Regions from separate parts of the Pseudoalteromonas sp. R86517 genome, predicted to be linked through region 1. Evidence: riboswitches for the same ligand, from Rfam matches in the RefSeq annotation. Region 1 holds a riboswitch; the other holds the start of a gene.
The links. Region 1 has a riboswitch for lysine ahead of dapA (4-hydroxy-tetrahydrodipicolinate synthase). Riboswitches for the same ligand answer to the same signal wherever they lie in the genome.
Positions count from the first base shown of each region.

Region 2: linked by a shared signal. The riboswitch ahead of lysC (lysine-sensitive aspartokinase 3) and the one ahead of dapA (4-hydroxy-tetrahydrodipicolinate synthase) in region 1 are both predicted to bind lysine.

Region 1 is NZ_JAXHCB010000001.1:3,051,125-3,059,074, reverse strand. Features, by position in the region: gene SJY38_RS13805 (succinylglutamate desuccinylase/aspartoacylase family protein) at 1-207, opposite strand, end outside; gene SJY38_RS13800 (PLP-dependent decarboxylase) at 213-1,418, opposite strand; gene SJY38_RS13795 (2,3,4,5-tetrahydropyridine-2,6-dicarboxylate N-succinyltransferase) at 1,418-2,158, opposite strand; gene dapA (4-hydroxy-tetrahydrodipicolinate synthase) at 2,174-3,058, opposite strand; lysine riboswitch at 3,187-3,383, opposite strand; gene SJY38_RS13785 (DNA-3-methyladenine glycosylase I) at 3,578-4,282, shown strand; gene SJY38_RS13780 (YdiU family protein) at 4,285-5,691, shown strand; gene SJY38_RS13775 (OmpA family protein) at 6,026-7,084, shown strand; gene acnB (bifunctional aconitate hydratase 2/2-methylisocitrate dehydratase) at 7,393-7,950, shown strand, end outside.
Region 2 is NZ_JAXHCB010000001.1:1,183,094-1,191,043, forward strand. Features, by position in the region: gene SJY38_RS05280 (DUF4136 domain-containing protein) at 1-17, opposite strand, end outside; gene SJY38_RS05285 (ATPase) at 126-2,903, opposite strand; gene SJY38_RS05290 (hypothetical protein) at 2,900-3,448, opposite strand; gene SJY38_RS05295 (hypothetical protein) at 3,452-4,723, opposite strand; lysine riboswitch at 5,014-5,186, shown strand; gene lysC (lysine-sensitive aspartokinase 3) at 5,263-6,648, shown strand; gene SJY38_RS05305 (4'-phosphopantetheinyl transferase superfamily protein) at 6,667-7,410, opposite strand; gene SJY38_RS05310 (sodium-dependent transporter) at 7,549-7,950, shown strand, end outside.

The DNA.
Region 1 (7,950 bases):
TTTTAAATTAAGCTGTTTTAATTGCTCTAATAGCTGAAAAATAACCGCGTTACCTTGCACTTCAGCACCGTGCATATTGGCTTGAATATACACGCTTGGACCTGTGCCATCACCTTTTAAGCGATATACAGGAATGGTTAGCGGTAAGCCGTTTGCTACTTCCCCTACTACAATATTTTCTTGGCTGATGGGTGTTGTTATGCTCATGTTTATTACCTTAAATAGTGGCTGGCATCTTCAGCTTGGCGTATACACGTGAGTTCGCCCTTTTGTAACACGTATTCAGCTGCTAACTCATGGCATAAAAAATACGGCATGCTTTCGGTAAAACCATAGGCGCCACATTGGCTAAACACCAGCCAGTCTTGCTCGTTTAAATCGCTTGGTAGGGTATGCTCGCCTAAGCAATCAAGGGCAGTACATAATGGGCCGTATAAGCTCATTGCTTGTTCTGGCGCTGTTGATTCGCGCAGTAACGCCGCAGGAAAATCTTGGCTTGTAACAGCTGGGCGCAATAAGTGGTTAATACCACCGGTTAAAATAACTTGCTGTTGCCCGTAGTTTTGTTTGCACTCAACGACGGGGTTCGCGTAATGTCCGCATTCGCCTACAGCGTAACGTCCAAGCTCCATCCAAAGCTCGTCTACACCCGCATCTTTTTTAATTTTTGCCAGCGCGGTGATTAATCCATCCCACTCAAGTGTTGCATCGTTTGATGTGTAAGGAATACCTAAACCGCCGCCTAAGTCTAAAATTTTAAGGTTTATATTTAAGTTATTAGCCAAGGTGGTAAGCGGTGCAATCATTTGCGACCACAGCTCGCTTAGCTTTTGCGTGCTAAGCATGTTGCCCCACTGAAAAATATGCAGGCCATCAAAATTAAGTGCTGGGTAATCGCCAGTATTGAGCGCTTGCCATTCATCGCAACCAAGCCCAAACGGAGTAAGGCTGTCACCCCCTAATGGGTTTTTTTCACCTTCTGGCCAGCGTAATTGCACACGCAGTAATACTTGCAGCTGCGTATTTTGCAGCTGCGCTTGCTGGTTTAACCAACGTACTTGATTGAGGCTTTCGGCAACAAAAATACGCACGCCGCGCTCAATAAAGTGTTTAATTTGTTTAGGGCTCTTTGCAGGCCCTGTGTTGAGCACGCGCTGTGAACTAATACCTTGTGCAAGGACTTGTTCAAGCTCACCTTTACTTGCTACGTCAAAGTTAAATCCGGCGCTGTCTAGGCATTGAATAACCTTAGAAAGCGGATTGGCTTTTACCGCATACCAAAGCTTTACATCGGTTTGCGCAACTAAACGGGTAAGGTGTGCGTTTAGTTTGTCTAAGTCGTAAACAAAAAAAGGTGTATCAAGTTGCTGAGTAAGTGTATTTACGGCGGCCTTGATAGGCGTGCTCAAAAAGCTCATTATCGTAAAACCTCTTCTAGCAATAACGATGCATCGCTTTGCTCGTCGCGGTATTTAACAATGAGTGCACACGACATGCTTAGGCCTTGCTCACGAGCCCATTCGTTAGACGCAGGGCGAGAACCTGGTATTACAATAGCGTACTCTGGAATTGGCTCGCCTTTATCTAGCTGGCGCTCGTTAACACAGTCGTAAACCGGAATAGTTGCAGATAAACGCACACCTGGTGCAAGTACAGCGCCTTTTTTAACCACTACGCCTTCAACAATAACACAACCTGCGCCAATAAACGCATCGTCTTCAACCACTACAGGGCTTGCCCCAATTGGCTCAAGTACACCACCAAGTTGAACAGCCGCGCTTAAATGTACATTTTTACCAACTTGTGCACATGAACCCACTAATGCGTGGCTATCAACCATAGTACCTTCGTCGATGTATGCGCCAATATTTACGTACGCTGGTGGCATAATAATAGTGCCTTTAGCTACGTAGGCACCGCGGCGAACACTGGTGCCACCTGGTACCATACGCACGCCATCTTCAGTGCTAAATTCTTGCGGTGCAAGGTTGTGCTTATCAACAAACCCGCCTGCAAACTCTGTGTTAGTGCCATTTTTAAAGGCTTCTAAAATGCCTTGTTTTACTTCTACGTTAGCTTCCCATTGGCCGCTTTCGTTTTGTGATGCTGCGCGTACTGCGCCCGATTCTAAATTATTTAGTAGTTCTAACCAGCTCATTATAAAAACCTGTGTTTAATGCCAAGATAAAATGGTGTCGTTTGCAGTGGTGATGCAATCGGTTTGCGTTAACTCAAGATGCGTTAAAGGTGGGCGCAACAGTGGGCTATTTAAACGCCCTTGCTGGTGCATTAGCACTTTAACGGGAATAGGGTTTGCTACAGCAAATAGGCTATTGATAGCGCGAGTCCACTGAGCAAATAAATTGGGGTGTTGACCGCTTAGGCTGCGCTTTACAAATTCGTGTGTTTGCAAAGGCCATGCATTGGCCGCAACCGAAACTAAGCCTTTTGCACCTGCTTGGGCAAAGTAGGGCATAAGTGCATCGTCGCCACTGTATAGCGCTAAATTAGGCGCGGCTTGTCGGTATGCTTCAAATTGGGTGATGTTGCCACTGGCTTCTTTTAAAGCCCACAGTTTTGGGTGCGCTTTTAAGTTTTCAATGGTTTCGATAGGAATGCTTACACCGCTGCGCCCAGGTACGTTGTACAACATACACGGATGCGCGCTTTCGTTTAATAAGCTTTCGTACCAATGTGTTTGACCTACAGCCCCTGGTTTTGCATAAAGAGGCGAGCCTAATAAGTAGCTGTGAATAGGTAATTGGTTACAGTAGCTAACCCATTCTTTTTGTTGGGCCAAGTTACTACCACCAACAGCAACCATAAGCGGTACACTGGGTTTTAATTGGCACACGTGCTCAACAATGCCTTGCTGCTCTTTAAGTGTAAGGGCTAAGCCTTCACCTGTGCTACCGAGCAGTAAAATACCGTTGTGTGCCGCTTCTTGTTCGCTAACAAGTGTTGTGAGCGTGTCGTAGTCAACATTACCTTGTTGATCAAACGGCGTAACAAGCGCTGTCCACAGTGCGTAGTCGTCTAAATTGAAGTTGTGAATCATCTCTTACGAACCTATAAGGTGTTCGAGATATTAAGGAGGCTGTATGATGTGAGCCGCATTAACGTCATTCGAACAGTATTCGAAGAGCGAATGGGCTTAAAATAATAGGGCGCACGGCCTTATTATTTAAGACCAGAAGCTCTCCACCAAACTAATAAGCTGCTCTAAAACAGCTATTGGTGACAGTCGCTAGGATTCAACCTAGTCGCCCGAAGTAATTGCTTCGCAAAAGCGTTTACCTCTCGGCGGTATTCCCCTCACATATGCTCACTGGAGTTTGCGCTCCTAACATACGCTACCTGAATAACGCACCTCTTCTAGCCCTTTGTATTTTGTTTAACCGCAAAAGGTTTAACAAAATACAATTTAAATAGGGTAATTGCGGCGATTAAAACATTTTAGCCGTCTAGGTGTCAAGTTGCAGGATACAGATTAGTTCATCGAAAATGTGGGTGGTTACGTATTGGCTGCTTTTCTCGTAAACTAACCCTATGAGCAGTGATGAGGTATTTAATAAGTATGGAAAAATTTAGCGATATTTATAAGCGAGCAGTAGAGCGAAAAGGTTCTGAAAAAATGCTTAAGTTATTACTCGCAAAACCCTTATCTAAAAAAGCATTAAGCGCATTAAGTGACGACGATTGGCTTGAAGAGTTTACCCGAAAAGTATTTCAAAGCGGGTTTTACTGGTCGGTAATAAACAGTAAATGGCCAGGTTTTAGAGAGGTTTTTTGGCAATTTAGTGTTGATAAATTACTTATGATGCCGCCCGATATGCTCGAGCAAAAAGCAACTGATGAGCGCATTATTCGTAATTATAAAAAAGTAAAAACAATTCCTGAAAATGCCTACATGATCCACGAAATAGCTCAGCAACATGGCAGTTTTAGCAAGTTTGTAGCTAACTGGCCAGGCGATGACATTATTGGTTTATGGGCGCATTTAAAAAAACACGGCGCCCGTTTGGGCGGCAATACAGGCCCGTATGCCTTAAGAGCGCTTGGTAAAGATACTTTTTTACTTTCGCGAGATGTAGAAAGTTACCTAAGAGCGCACAAAATTATAGATGGCGGCCTGCAAACTAAAAAATCGCTCACTGCCGCACAGGCGTTTTTTAACGAAATGCAAAAGCAAAGTGGTTTGAGCCTGCAAGAACTTAGCTTAATTGTGGCTTACAGCGTGGGCGACAATCGCGTAGGCATAAGCCAACAAACAGAGGATTAACCATGAAACTAGTGCCAAGATACACAGACATAGCAGATAACTTTGCAATAGAGGATCAACCTTCAAGCGTTGCTGCCCCGCAATTGCTGCTGTGGAACGAAGCGTTAGCACAGCAGTTTAATATAGATGTTGAGCCTGCGCTGCGCGCCAGTACTTTTGCTGGTAACGAGCCTCAACCGTTATGTGCTGTAGCGCTTGGCTATTCTGGGCATCAGTTTGGGCACTTTTCGCCGCGCTTGGGTGATGGGCGAGCGCACTTACTGGGGGCTATCAGCGATGATAAAAATCAGCTGTGGGATATTCAGTTAAAAGGCTCAGGCGCCACTCCTTTTTCAAGAGGAGGCGATGGGCGATGTGCACTAGGCCCCGCTATTCGCGAGTATATTATGAGCGAAGCTATGCACGGCTTAGGGATTAAAACCACGCGGTGTTTGGCTGTTGTAGGCACAGGTGAAGCTGTTTATCGTAATCCGCCGCAACCAGGCGCAATTGTTACCCGCTTAGCAAGTAGCCATATTCGCGTTGGCTCGTTTCAGTATTTAGCAACTCAAGGTGATGTAAAGGGATTAAAAAAATTAGCTGATGTAGCCATTGAGCGTCATTACCCAAGTATTCAATCAACAGGGGCTCAGCGCTATTTAGACTTTTTAGCAGCCGTTATAAATAGTCAGCTAGCGCTGGTTATTAGCTGGATGCGAGTAGGCTTTATTCATGGCGTTATGAATACTGATAATACCTTGATAAGCGGCGAAACTATCGACTACGGCCCGTGTGCAATGATGAATACCTTTGATTTTGATACCGTGTTTAGCTCAATTGATAAGCAAGGTCGCTATGCCTATGGTAATCAGCCAAATATTGTAAGTTGGAACTGCGCGCGTTTAGCCGAAAGCCTAATACCGCTAATAGATGAAGATGACGAACAAGCTGTAAGTTTAATGACGCCGCTAATTAATCAGTTTTCTACGTTATTTAACGAGCAATATAATCAAATGTGGGCACAAAAATTAGGCTTAGCAGGTTATAACGAAGACGATGTAGAGCTTGTAAGTAAGTTATTATTGTTATTTCAAGAGCATAAGCTCGATTACACCAATACCTTTGATGCCCTAACTGAGTCACTAAAGGGTGGCAAAGTGCCAAATGAATTAACGCAATGGGCCCAGTTATGGCAAAAAAGATGTGATGAAAACAGCTATAACCTAATGAGAGCGGCTAACCCAAGGGTTATACCGCGTAATCACATCGTCGAAGAAATCCTTGCGCAATATAATCAACACGGCGAGAGCGAGCTGCTAAGCGACTTGTTAACGGTGATGAGTAACCCATATGATAAATCAGCTAACTTAGCCCGCTTTCAAGAGACAGGTAAAGATGACAAGGGCTATCAAACTTTTTGCGGTACTTAAGTATTGTAATTAATTGTAAGTTTTTGATTATAAATAGTCATTTTTAAATAATGCAGTGTACAATGATTGAGCAGTTACACACTCGGTGTTATTGTGCGCATTCATAAAAAGTAACTATTTATAAATTACCATAATTTATTAATTGCAGATTAGGTAAAAATTTTTACTTAACCTACAATTGGTGGTTGGAATGCCTGTAGATCGTTGAAAAAATTTATAAACTTTATTTTTCGTTAAGTATCGATTAACAAAAGCTCGGGTAGTGTGTACAAAACTGGTTGAGCTAGTATTGATTAGCTACAATTTTCTAAGTTGTTAAAATGGGAAGAAAACAATGAAATTAAAATCACTTACAATTGCAATTGCGTTAGCTGCAACTAGCGCGTCTACATTCGCTGCCGATAAAGAAGAAGGTTTCTACATTGGTGCATTTGGTGACTACTATGATGCGTCATGGGAAAACATGCGCGCTCAAGCTGGCCTTGACGTAAACGAGTCAACTGGTTGGGGTGTAGAAGCAGGTTACCGTTTCAGCGATTACTGGAGCGCACGCCTTGAGTATGCAGATATGAACTTTAACGCGTTCGATAAAGCTGCGGGCAATCGTAATAATATCGACGGCGAGCGTTACGGTATTGATGCGCTTTACCACCTTGACGGCGGTCCTTTCTACGGTCTATTCGGTATTAAAGAAATGGACGTAGTAGATGACAACACATTCTTAAACGCAGGTGTTGGTTACCAACACTTTATTACTGATGGCTTTTTCGTAAACGCTGAAACTGCGGTATACCAAGGTCTTGATAAAGGTTACACAGATGTAGGTGCTAAAATTGGTATTAACTACTTATTTGGCCAAAACTCTATGCCTGCACAGCCTGTAGAACCAGCGCCTACAGCAGTAGTAGAAGTACCTGTAGAACCTAAAGACAGCGACAACGACAACATCCTAGATAAAGATGATAAATGTCCTAACACGCCAATGACAGACGCTGTTGATGGCGATGGCTGTACTTTATACGAAGACCGTGAAGTAACAACAAGCTTATTAGTTACTTTCCCACATGATTCTGCACAAGTTGGTCAACGTTACTTTGACGATATTGCATCAGTATCTGAGTTCTTAAAAGAGCACGAAGATACAACTGTACTACTTGAAGGCCACGCGTCAGCGGTAGGTAACGCAAACTACAACAAGATGCTTTCTAAAAAGCGTGCTGATGATGTAGCACAAGAGCTAATTAAAGATGGCATTGCTGAAGATCGCATTACAACTGTCGGTCTAGGTGAAGAACGTCTTAAAAACACAGCTAACACGAAAGAAGCTCACGCTGAAAACCGTCGTGTAGAAGCACATGTAAAATCTATTGAACGTGTAAAAGTTAAGCGTTAATAGTTACTTACTTTATTTTAAAAACCCAGCTTAGTGCTGGGTTTTTTTATGCCTTTAAAACAGCATATGCAGTATTAATTTGATTAAACAAGAATGATTATTACTTAACAAACATTCACGAAAATAGAATTTACGCTTACCACTATTCATAATATTTATAGTCGGTATAATCAGTTGCTTAGCTGGATGGATTTTCATCTATACATAAAAGCTTTATAATCCCGCGTTAGAATACTATAAGTATTGGGTTACTTTTTTTGCGCATGAGGCGCTACCGAATACTTTCACGTCACCAAGAGGGCAATATTGTGCTACAAGAATATCGTAAACACGTAGAAGAACGTGCCGCGTTAGGTATCGTACCAGCGCCATTAGATGCTCAGCAAACGGCTGATCTTATTGAACTAATTAAAAACCCACCAGCGGGTGAAGAAGAGTTCATCTTAGATTTACTAATCAACCGCGTACCACCAGGCGTTGATGATGCAGCATACATCAAAGCAGGCTTTTTAGCGGCAGTTGCTAAAGGCGAAGCACAATCTCCATTAGTATCTAAAGAAAAAGCAGCAGAATTATTAGGTACAATGTTAGGTGGTTACAACATCGCCCCAATGATTGAGCTACTTGATGACGAAACACTTGCGCCTATCGCTGTAAAAGGCCTATCAAACACATTATTAATGTTTGATGCATTTTACGACGTAGAAGAAAAAGCAAAAGCAGGCAACGAGCACGCTAAAAAGATTATTCAATCTTGGGCAGACGCTGAATGGTTTACTAACAAGCCAGCTGTTGCTGAAAAAATCTCTGTTACTGTATTTAAAGTAACCGGCGAGACAAACACTGATGATTTATCACCAGCACCA
Region 2 (7,950 bases), 1.9 Mb from region 1:
ATAAGTATATTTTTCATTACCTTTGCTCCAATGAAATGCGTTAATTTAAAATAACACACATCGTTTAAATGTGTATTAGTTTAACGTCCTATATTTTAGTTTAGTTAGTTTGCCTTAACGGCCAATTAATTGTGTTCAACTTCAATCCAGTCTTTTTCGTCTACCCAGTTTTGGGCGCCATCTTTTACTGAACGAATAGGTACAATGTAATCACAGCTTACCTGCGGCTTAACCGAGGCAAAAATTGGCACAAAGCCAAAGCTCAGTGCCGTTTCTATGATTGCTTTTTGGTTTTGCGGATCAATGTCGGCCGCTTCATCAATATAAATAGGTATACGGTAAAGGTTTTGTTCCTGATCGCTTAATAAGTAACGAATAAACAACATGCCACATAATAACTTAATAGTAATACGGGTCCCGTTTGAGCCAGCTGAGTCTATTTTTTCAAAGTGTTCGGTTTCGCCAGCGCGGTTAACCACTTCAAAACGAATATCAAATAAGTCAGTTAATGTAAGGCCTGCTTTGTCGGAGGCAAGTTTTATTAGGTGATCTTTTGCTTCGTTTACCGCGCTTTCGCTGTAAGGTTCTTGGCTTAATAAATCAAGGGTGTCGCCTTGTTCAAACTGATGCGACGTGCTGATAATGGTATCAATACTATCAACCAGCATTTTGCGCGGTATTACGTTAATTTTAAACGCTTGAAGGTTAGAAATACGGTGCTGGCTTATGCCTTTATTAAAGCTGTTCATTTCGCGGCGAAGGCGGTCTAAGTCTTCGCGCAAGCCTTTAATTGTGGCGGCTACTTCGGTCAGGGCTACGCGGCCTTGGCGCTCAACGGCATCGCGTTCGTTATCAAGGTTATGAAACGCGCTAATCAACTTTTGGTATTTAGTAAATTCGTCGTTTTCGTTATCGAACTTAGTAATACCCGCGTTATATACATGCAAATAGGTATTACGCACGTTTATGTCAAAGTTGCGCAGCTCTTGGCAGTCTTTATTAAAGTGATGTACTAGGTCGCTTAAGTTATCAAAGTCGACTGTTATATCAATCATATACGGGGTTACTTTACCGCTGTATAAATCAAGCGTGTGGTCGATTCGCTCGCTTTTAACTTGGCGTAGGCGCTCGGTTTGGCGATTAATTTGCTCTTGCTTAGATTTAATTAACGAGCGCCTGTCAGCAATTGAGCCACTATTTTTTTGAATGTCTTGCAGGTAGTCGTCAACTTGTTCGCGCTCTGCTAATAACTGCTCTTTTAGCATGGATTGCGCTTCTACCGATTGCTGCATTACCTCGAATTGCTCTAAGCGTTTTAGTGCGCTCTCTGCGCTCATTAGCTCATCGTAAAGCGCATCTTTTTCTTTTTGTTTATCGGCCACGTTAGCGGCTACTTCGCGCTGTTGTTTAAACTCTTTTAACGAGCGTTCCAGCGCGTTTAGCTGAGCGCTAAGCTGGGCTTTGTTTTCGCCGCTTTGCATTTGCACTGGGGAAAGTTTTTTAAGTTTAATGCTTGCCCCTGGTAGGGTTAGTACACCGCCTTTAACGTTTTCGCTTAATAACGATAAAAATTCCCCAAAGGCGTCTTCATCATCAATGGTTATATCGCCATTACTGGTGGTGGCAAACGAGAGAATATCGGGGTTTAAAATCCGCGATATTTCTTCTACCTCTTTAAGTGATAGGTCTTCGCGCATTCGAGTAAACAAATTAAACTCAAGGTTTTTAAGCTGCAGTTTTAAGCTTTTAATTTGCTTTTGGGTCTCGCTAATGCGGTAATCAAGCGTGTGTAGGCTTTGCCCTTGTGCGCTGGTAATAGAGTGCGAAAGTGACTCGTAGTCTTGCTTAAGTTGGCCAAGGTTGGCTTTAAGGGTGGCTTTATTTACCAGTTCAAATTCGCTTTTAAGAGCGCTGTAATCTAAAAACCATTGCTCTATTTGGGTTTGCCTGCGCTCTATATCGCGCGATTGCTGTACGTATAAGCTTTGCTTTTGCTCAAACTCGTGTTTTTCGTGCTCTATGTCTTCAAGGGCAATGGCTAGTTCGCTTAGTTGCTCTTCTTGGTAGGTATCAAAGTCTATTAATGCTTGATCAATTTTAGGCGCGTAGGCCGCTAACTTACCTTTAAGCACGGTTTGGTTTTCAAGCATAGATTCAAGCGCTGTTATTGGCTCTTGCATTGATTCAAGCGCTTTTAATTCGCGTTTAGCGCGATTTACTTTATCAAACGAGCGACGCCATACTTCGTAAAAGTCCACTTTAGAGTTAGACATATGGCGTTCAAACACACGTAGCATAAAGCGTTTAACATCGCTTGCACCCAATTTGTGTAAGTTAAGAATACGCCTAAAAATTTCTTTATAAATGGCGGAGTCTTGCACGTTATTTAGCGGGATCATTTTTAAATTAATGTCGCCGTCAAAAGGGGTTGCGCCGCCGGTAAGCAGGGCGTTTAGCTCTTGTGCTTTAAGCTCTATAGGGTTGTAACCTTGCGTTTTTAAATGATTAAACAGCTTGGTAAACTTAATAATGGTATTACCTTGCGTGTACTGCGCTAAATCAAGTTTGCCCTGATAACAAAAGTACTGATGCGCGTAACCGGCTATTTTACCAAGGCCTGCTACACCAATAACCACCGAGCCATGGGGGAGGTTGGCTTCAAGCAAGATGTACGACTGATCTGATGAAAAATAAAATTTACGGGTTTCATCTAAATCGTGCCCGTCCCATTCGGTTAAGCGTAAATCGTTTATTAGCGGAAATTGCAGGGCGTTTATAACCGAGCTTTTACCGGTATTGTTTGGCGCACAAATAGAGCTGCTTTTATCAAGCGGAATAACACATTTTGCATAGCCTGCGGTATTAAGTAGGGCGAGTTTACTTAGTCCGTATAAGTTTTTCATTGCTCGTCCTCTGTAATGTAGGTTTCTTCGTTTACTTCCATAAGTGCATCAATATAGCGGTGAATAGGCGCTTGTAGCATAAAGCCGCCTTCTACTTCGCGGGCAAGGCCTAAACGTACCATGCGCAGGTATACATCTTTTCGTAAATCTGAGCCCGAAAATATCTCAAGTTGATCAAACAAGTGTTTATTAATTTGCACTAAGGTTTGCATCAGTTCTAAGTCGTTTACTTCATCAAATAGGGCACGCATTGGGTCTTTACCCGTATTGGCAAAGTGCTCAATTAAAATGTAAATAGTCAGTGCAATAGCACGAGATATTTTACCCATGTTTGGCGTGCTTTCGTCGCTGGCAAAGTAGTAAAAGCCGCGGCTGTCGTGTTTTAAATCGTGGCCAAGGGCGCTAAATAAGGCGCTGTAAGATTCTATGTGCTGGTCAAGCTCTTGCCACATTACGTTGTCTTGTTCGCAAATATGGTAACCCGCACCTAATTTTTTATTAATGGCTTGTAGGTGCGTAAGCTCGTCTAAGTTTATATGTGTCATGTGTTACTCGTCTGCCTGTGTATCTGGCTGAGGCGCAGAATTAAATGGGTATAACGAAAAATGCTGGCCGGCAATTTTTACGCGTGTTTTTTCATCGCTTTGGCTAATGTGAATTTCACTGTCGCTGACTAGTTTTTGATATAAAAATAGCATTTCGTCGGCGTCTAATTCTGGGTAGCTTTCATCTAAAAATTGCAGTAATGGCTGGGGCTTTTTACGTTTTTTATTAAAGCGTTTTGCAAAGCTTGTTTTAACATCGTGGTAATCAGGAATGTTTGGCGTAACAAATGCCGGCACGTCTTGTTGCTCTGGGAGCTGGTATTCTTCGTGTTCAAATTCTACCAAGCTTGCCATATAGGCAACTATATGACGCTGCTGGCCAAGCGAATAACGCTGCGCATCGCTTACAAAGTTTGGTTGTACCGCGCTTAGCATGTTGTCTACGCCATTTTTACGCACAAGGCCCAGCACTTTTGCTGCCTGGCGGGTAATTAGGTTATTACGGCGTAGCTCTTCGCGCAGTGGCATAAGCATATCGGCACTTTTGCGTAAGCTTTCTCGGCCAACTAAATGCATTTCGAGTATCCGAGTACGCAATTGCTCAAGCATACGTTTGTCGTTGTAGGCTTTACCTGAGCGTTCAATGTGCTCTATTTGCTTACTTATTTGTTGCTCAATAAGTGTAAAACAGGCATGAAAGTCACCGCGAATATCGACCATTTCAAGCATCGGCTCTATGTATTCGTCAAAGGCTTCTATTACCGCTTTGTAGCGCTTTTGCAAAGATTGCACCGCGTGATCAGATTTAGCTTGCTCAACAATGTTTAAAATAGCGTTTTCGTTGTGCGCGTAAAGCTTCATTATTTTACGCACCCGATCATCCATAATGCGGCTATAGCGGCGTAAATCGTCATAGTCTTCTATTTCGCCGGCATTATCTAATCGGTTTCCTAGGCGTGCTAAATCATCAACCAAAACGCTAATTTCTTGTGCTAAACCTAGGTGTTCTTCTTGTAATAAAAAGGTCGCAAAATCGGCAATGGCGCGGTTTATTTCAAGCTGGGATGATTTAGCCAATGGAATAAGTATATCTTGATTGAGCAAACGATTTGTTTCTTTGTAAATGCGCTCGTTTGTCCATGTGGGCTGTTTTTGCTTAATAGCGTTTTGCACGTCTTTGAGGCTAAAGTCGGCCATTTTAAAACGTTTAAATAATAGCTCTAAAACACCCCAATGTTCGCTAAGGGTGTTAAGCAGCTTTTTAGCTGGGATCATAATGCGGTGATACATCCTAGTAATGAGTTAACTACGCTTAAAGCAGAGCGTAGTTTTTATATTTTTATAATAAAAAGTACTCGTTATTAACTGGCTTAATTTACACATTTTTTTAGCTGGCGTACAGGCGAGTTACATTAAGCGCTGTAAAAGTAGCCAGCAATGTAAACCCGGGCTAAATTATTCGCGTTATATTAACTAAAACACCTTGACAGCTAGACGTCTAAACGATAACTTTCAAAGCCCCGCTACATAGTGGGGTTTTGTTTTATTAGCCACAGGTTAATACAACATTCAGAAGAGGTGCGATACTTAGGTATTTAATGGTAGGTGACGAACGCCTATAACCATTAAAGAGGGAAGTACTCGCCGAGGAAAACAAGGTTACGTCAACCGAGTTTTTCGGTTTATGGGGCTGAATCCCCAAAACTGTCACCAACTTAGGTGGAGAGCTTCTGGCAGCGGACACATCTTATTTGCATTCCTTTGCCAAGTTCTTCTTGTTTTTTAGCGGTTTGGATACCGCGAAAGGAGACGAAATGACTACCCAATCAGTGCCACAAACAGTATCAGGCGCAAAATCAGATTACATCGTTGCCAAATTTGGCGGAACCAGTGTTGCAAACTTTGAAGCGATGAGTCGCTGCAGCGAAATTATTGTTGCAGATAAAAGCGTACGTATTGTAGCTGTGAGCGCCAGTGCCGGCGTAACTAACCACTTAGTTGCACTGTGCAAACCCGACCTTAGTAAAGAGCAGCGCCAAGCACACATAGATGGCGTATTGGCTATTCAACAGGCTATTTTAGATGAGCTGTCGCTTGATGCCGATTTAGCCGTAGGTTTTAACGAGACGTTAAAAGCGTTTCAAACGTTAGCCCTTGAAACACTCACCACTGATCAACAACACGATGAGCTGCTTAGCTTTGGCGAGCGTTTATCGTCTTATTTATTTGCTCAAGTGCTGCGCTTAAAAGGCTTAAATGCAGATAGGTTTGATGTACGCAAAGTGCTTAAAACTGATAGCCAATTTGGTAAAGCAACGCCCGATGTTGCGGCCACTGCACAAGCTGCTAAAGACCTGTTAATTCCGTTATTAGATGAGCAAGTAATAGTTACACAAGGGTTTATTGGTAGTGATGAATTTGGCCAAACCACAACGCTTGGCCGTGGTGGCTCTGACTACAGTGCGGCGTTATTAGCAGAGGCTATTAACGCTAAAAGTGTACACATTTGGACCGATGTAGTGGGTATTTTTAGCACCGACCCGCGTTTATGCGCTAAGGCAACGCCAATTGCTCGTTTAAGCTTTGATGAAGCCGCAGAAATGGCGACATTTGGCGCAAAAGTATTGCACCCTGCGACTATTTTACCAGCAAGCCGTAGCCATATTAATGTATTTGTAGGCTCTAGCCGCGAGCCAGAGCGCGGGGGGACGTGGATTGAGCGTGAAAAATCGCAGCAGCCAGGTATTCGTGCCGTTACGCAGCGTAAAAACCAAATATTGCTAACGCTTAAAAGCCCAGAAATGTTATTAGCAAGTGGCTTTTTGGCCCGTGTATTTACCATTTTAAGTGAGTTTAATATATCGGTAGACTTAGTCACTACCTCAGAAATTAGTGTTGCCATTACGCTCGATAACGCGCCTAATGCCTCGCGACCTGAGCTTGAGCAAGCGTGTTTAGATAAATTGGCCGAATTTTGTCATGTATCGGTTGAAAATAACTTAACCCTAGTGGCGCTTATAGGCTCTGAAATACAGCTACGCCAGCACGAAATGAACCTAATGAACGTATTAAAAGAGTTTAATATTCGATTAATTTGTCATGGTGCAAGCAAGCACAATTTATGCTTTTTAGTAGAGCAAAGCGAATCAGATACCGTGGTACAAGCAATACACAGCCGATTATTAGAAAGCGCTGCTTAAGCTTTTAAAGCCAAGTTATTAAGTATCCAAGTTATCAAGTATAAAGCACCGCCAGTCGGTGCTTTTTTTATGCGCCACGCTTATATCAAACTCCTCATTGGCAACCGTTATGGTGTTACTCGATGCTGTAAGGTTTAACAAAGAAAATTCATCAAATACATTTGGGCTAAGCAATTGCGCTATTGGGCGGCTAGTTGCTTTAGCGAGTGCCTCTTTTAAGGTCCAAATTCTAAAAAAGCGGTGGGCTTGCTCTTTTATAGCCAAAGGCGCGGTAATTAAGGCAATTTCAGCCTTATGATAAAAATGCTTAGCGAGCTTTTCGAATGGGCGTTTTAAGTTAATTTTTTCAATATCAAAGCCAAACTCCGCCTTAGTAACATTAAGTGCAACGCCAACTAAGCCGTGCGAGTGCGAAATACAGGTATTTATAACGGTGTGGTTTATATGGAGCTGTAGTTTTGAGCATTCTTCATTAAAGTGGGTGCTCATTTTATTAAGCGGTATGTGTGCGTATTGGGGCTGAGCATGCTTTGCAAGTTGCTTTAGTAATATGCGCGATGCTAGATATTCTTGCTTTGCTTGCATGCGTTTACGACGATTTATAACGCTTAGCTCAAATGGGCTTAGGTACTGGGTTAAATCAAGGTGTTCTACATTAAGTGTGTTGGCATTAAACACTAAAATAGTATTGTTGCTAGGGGGTAAATCGCTATAAAAAGAGGGAGCAATACTTAGGGTGTTTTTAAAAAAGTGGTTAGTCATACGCGCTTAAAATAAGTGAGTGCTGTAATTATGAGCGGTTAACAGCGCTTATTTATGCCAAAAGCAATTTTATTACTCAGTTGGCATTAAATATGGTTTAATTCACAATAATCAAAGAATAACAGAATTTGTAGATGTATGGCACAAGTGCGTGATGGATTTCAAAGCCGTTTTGGTTTTGTTTTAGCCGCTGCAGGCGCAGCAGTGGGTTTAGGTAATATTTGGGGTTTTCCTACGCAGGCGGCCAACCATGGTGGCGGTGCATTTTTATTGGTTTACTTTGTAGTTATATTTTTACTTGCGCTACCTGCGCTTTATACCGAACTTTATTTAGGCCACCAAGCGCAAGCAAACCCAGTAAAAGCATTGGGTAATGCGTGGCAAAATACCAACAAAAAAGTAGGGGCTGCCGCAGGATATATTGGCCTTGCGGGCGCTGTGGTTATGCTTAGCTTTTATTCTATTGTAGCTGGGTGGATGCTCTCTTACGCGATAGAGCCTATTACTACATTTTTTGGTTTTACCGCAGCAAGCGAATTT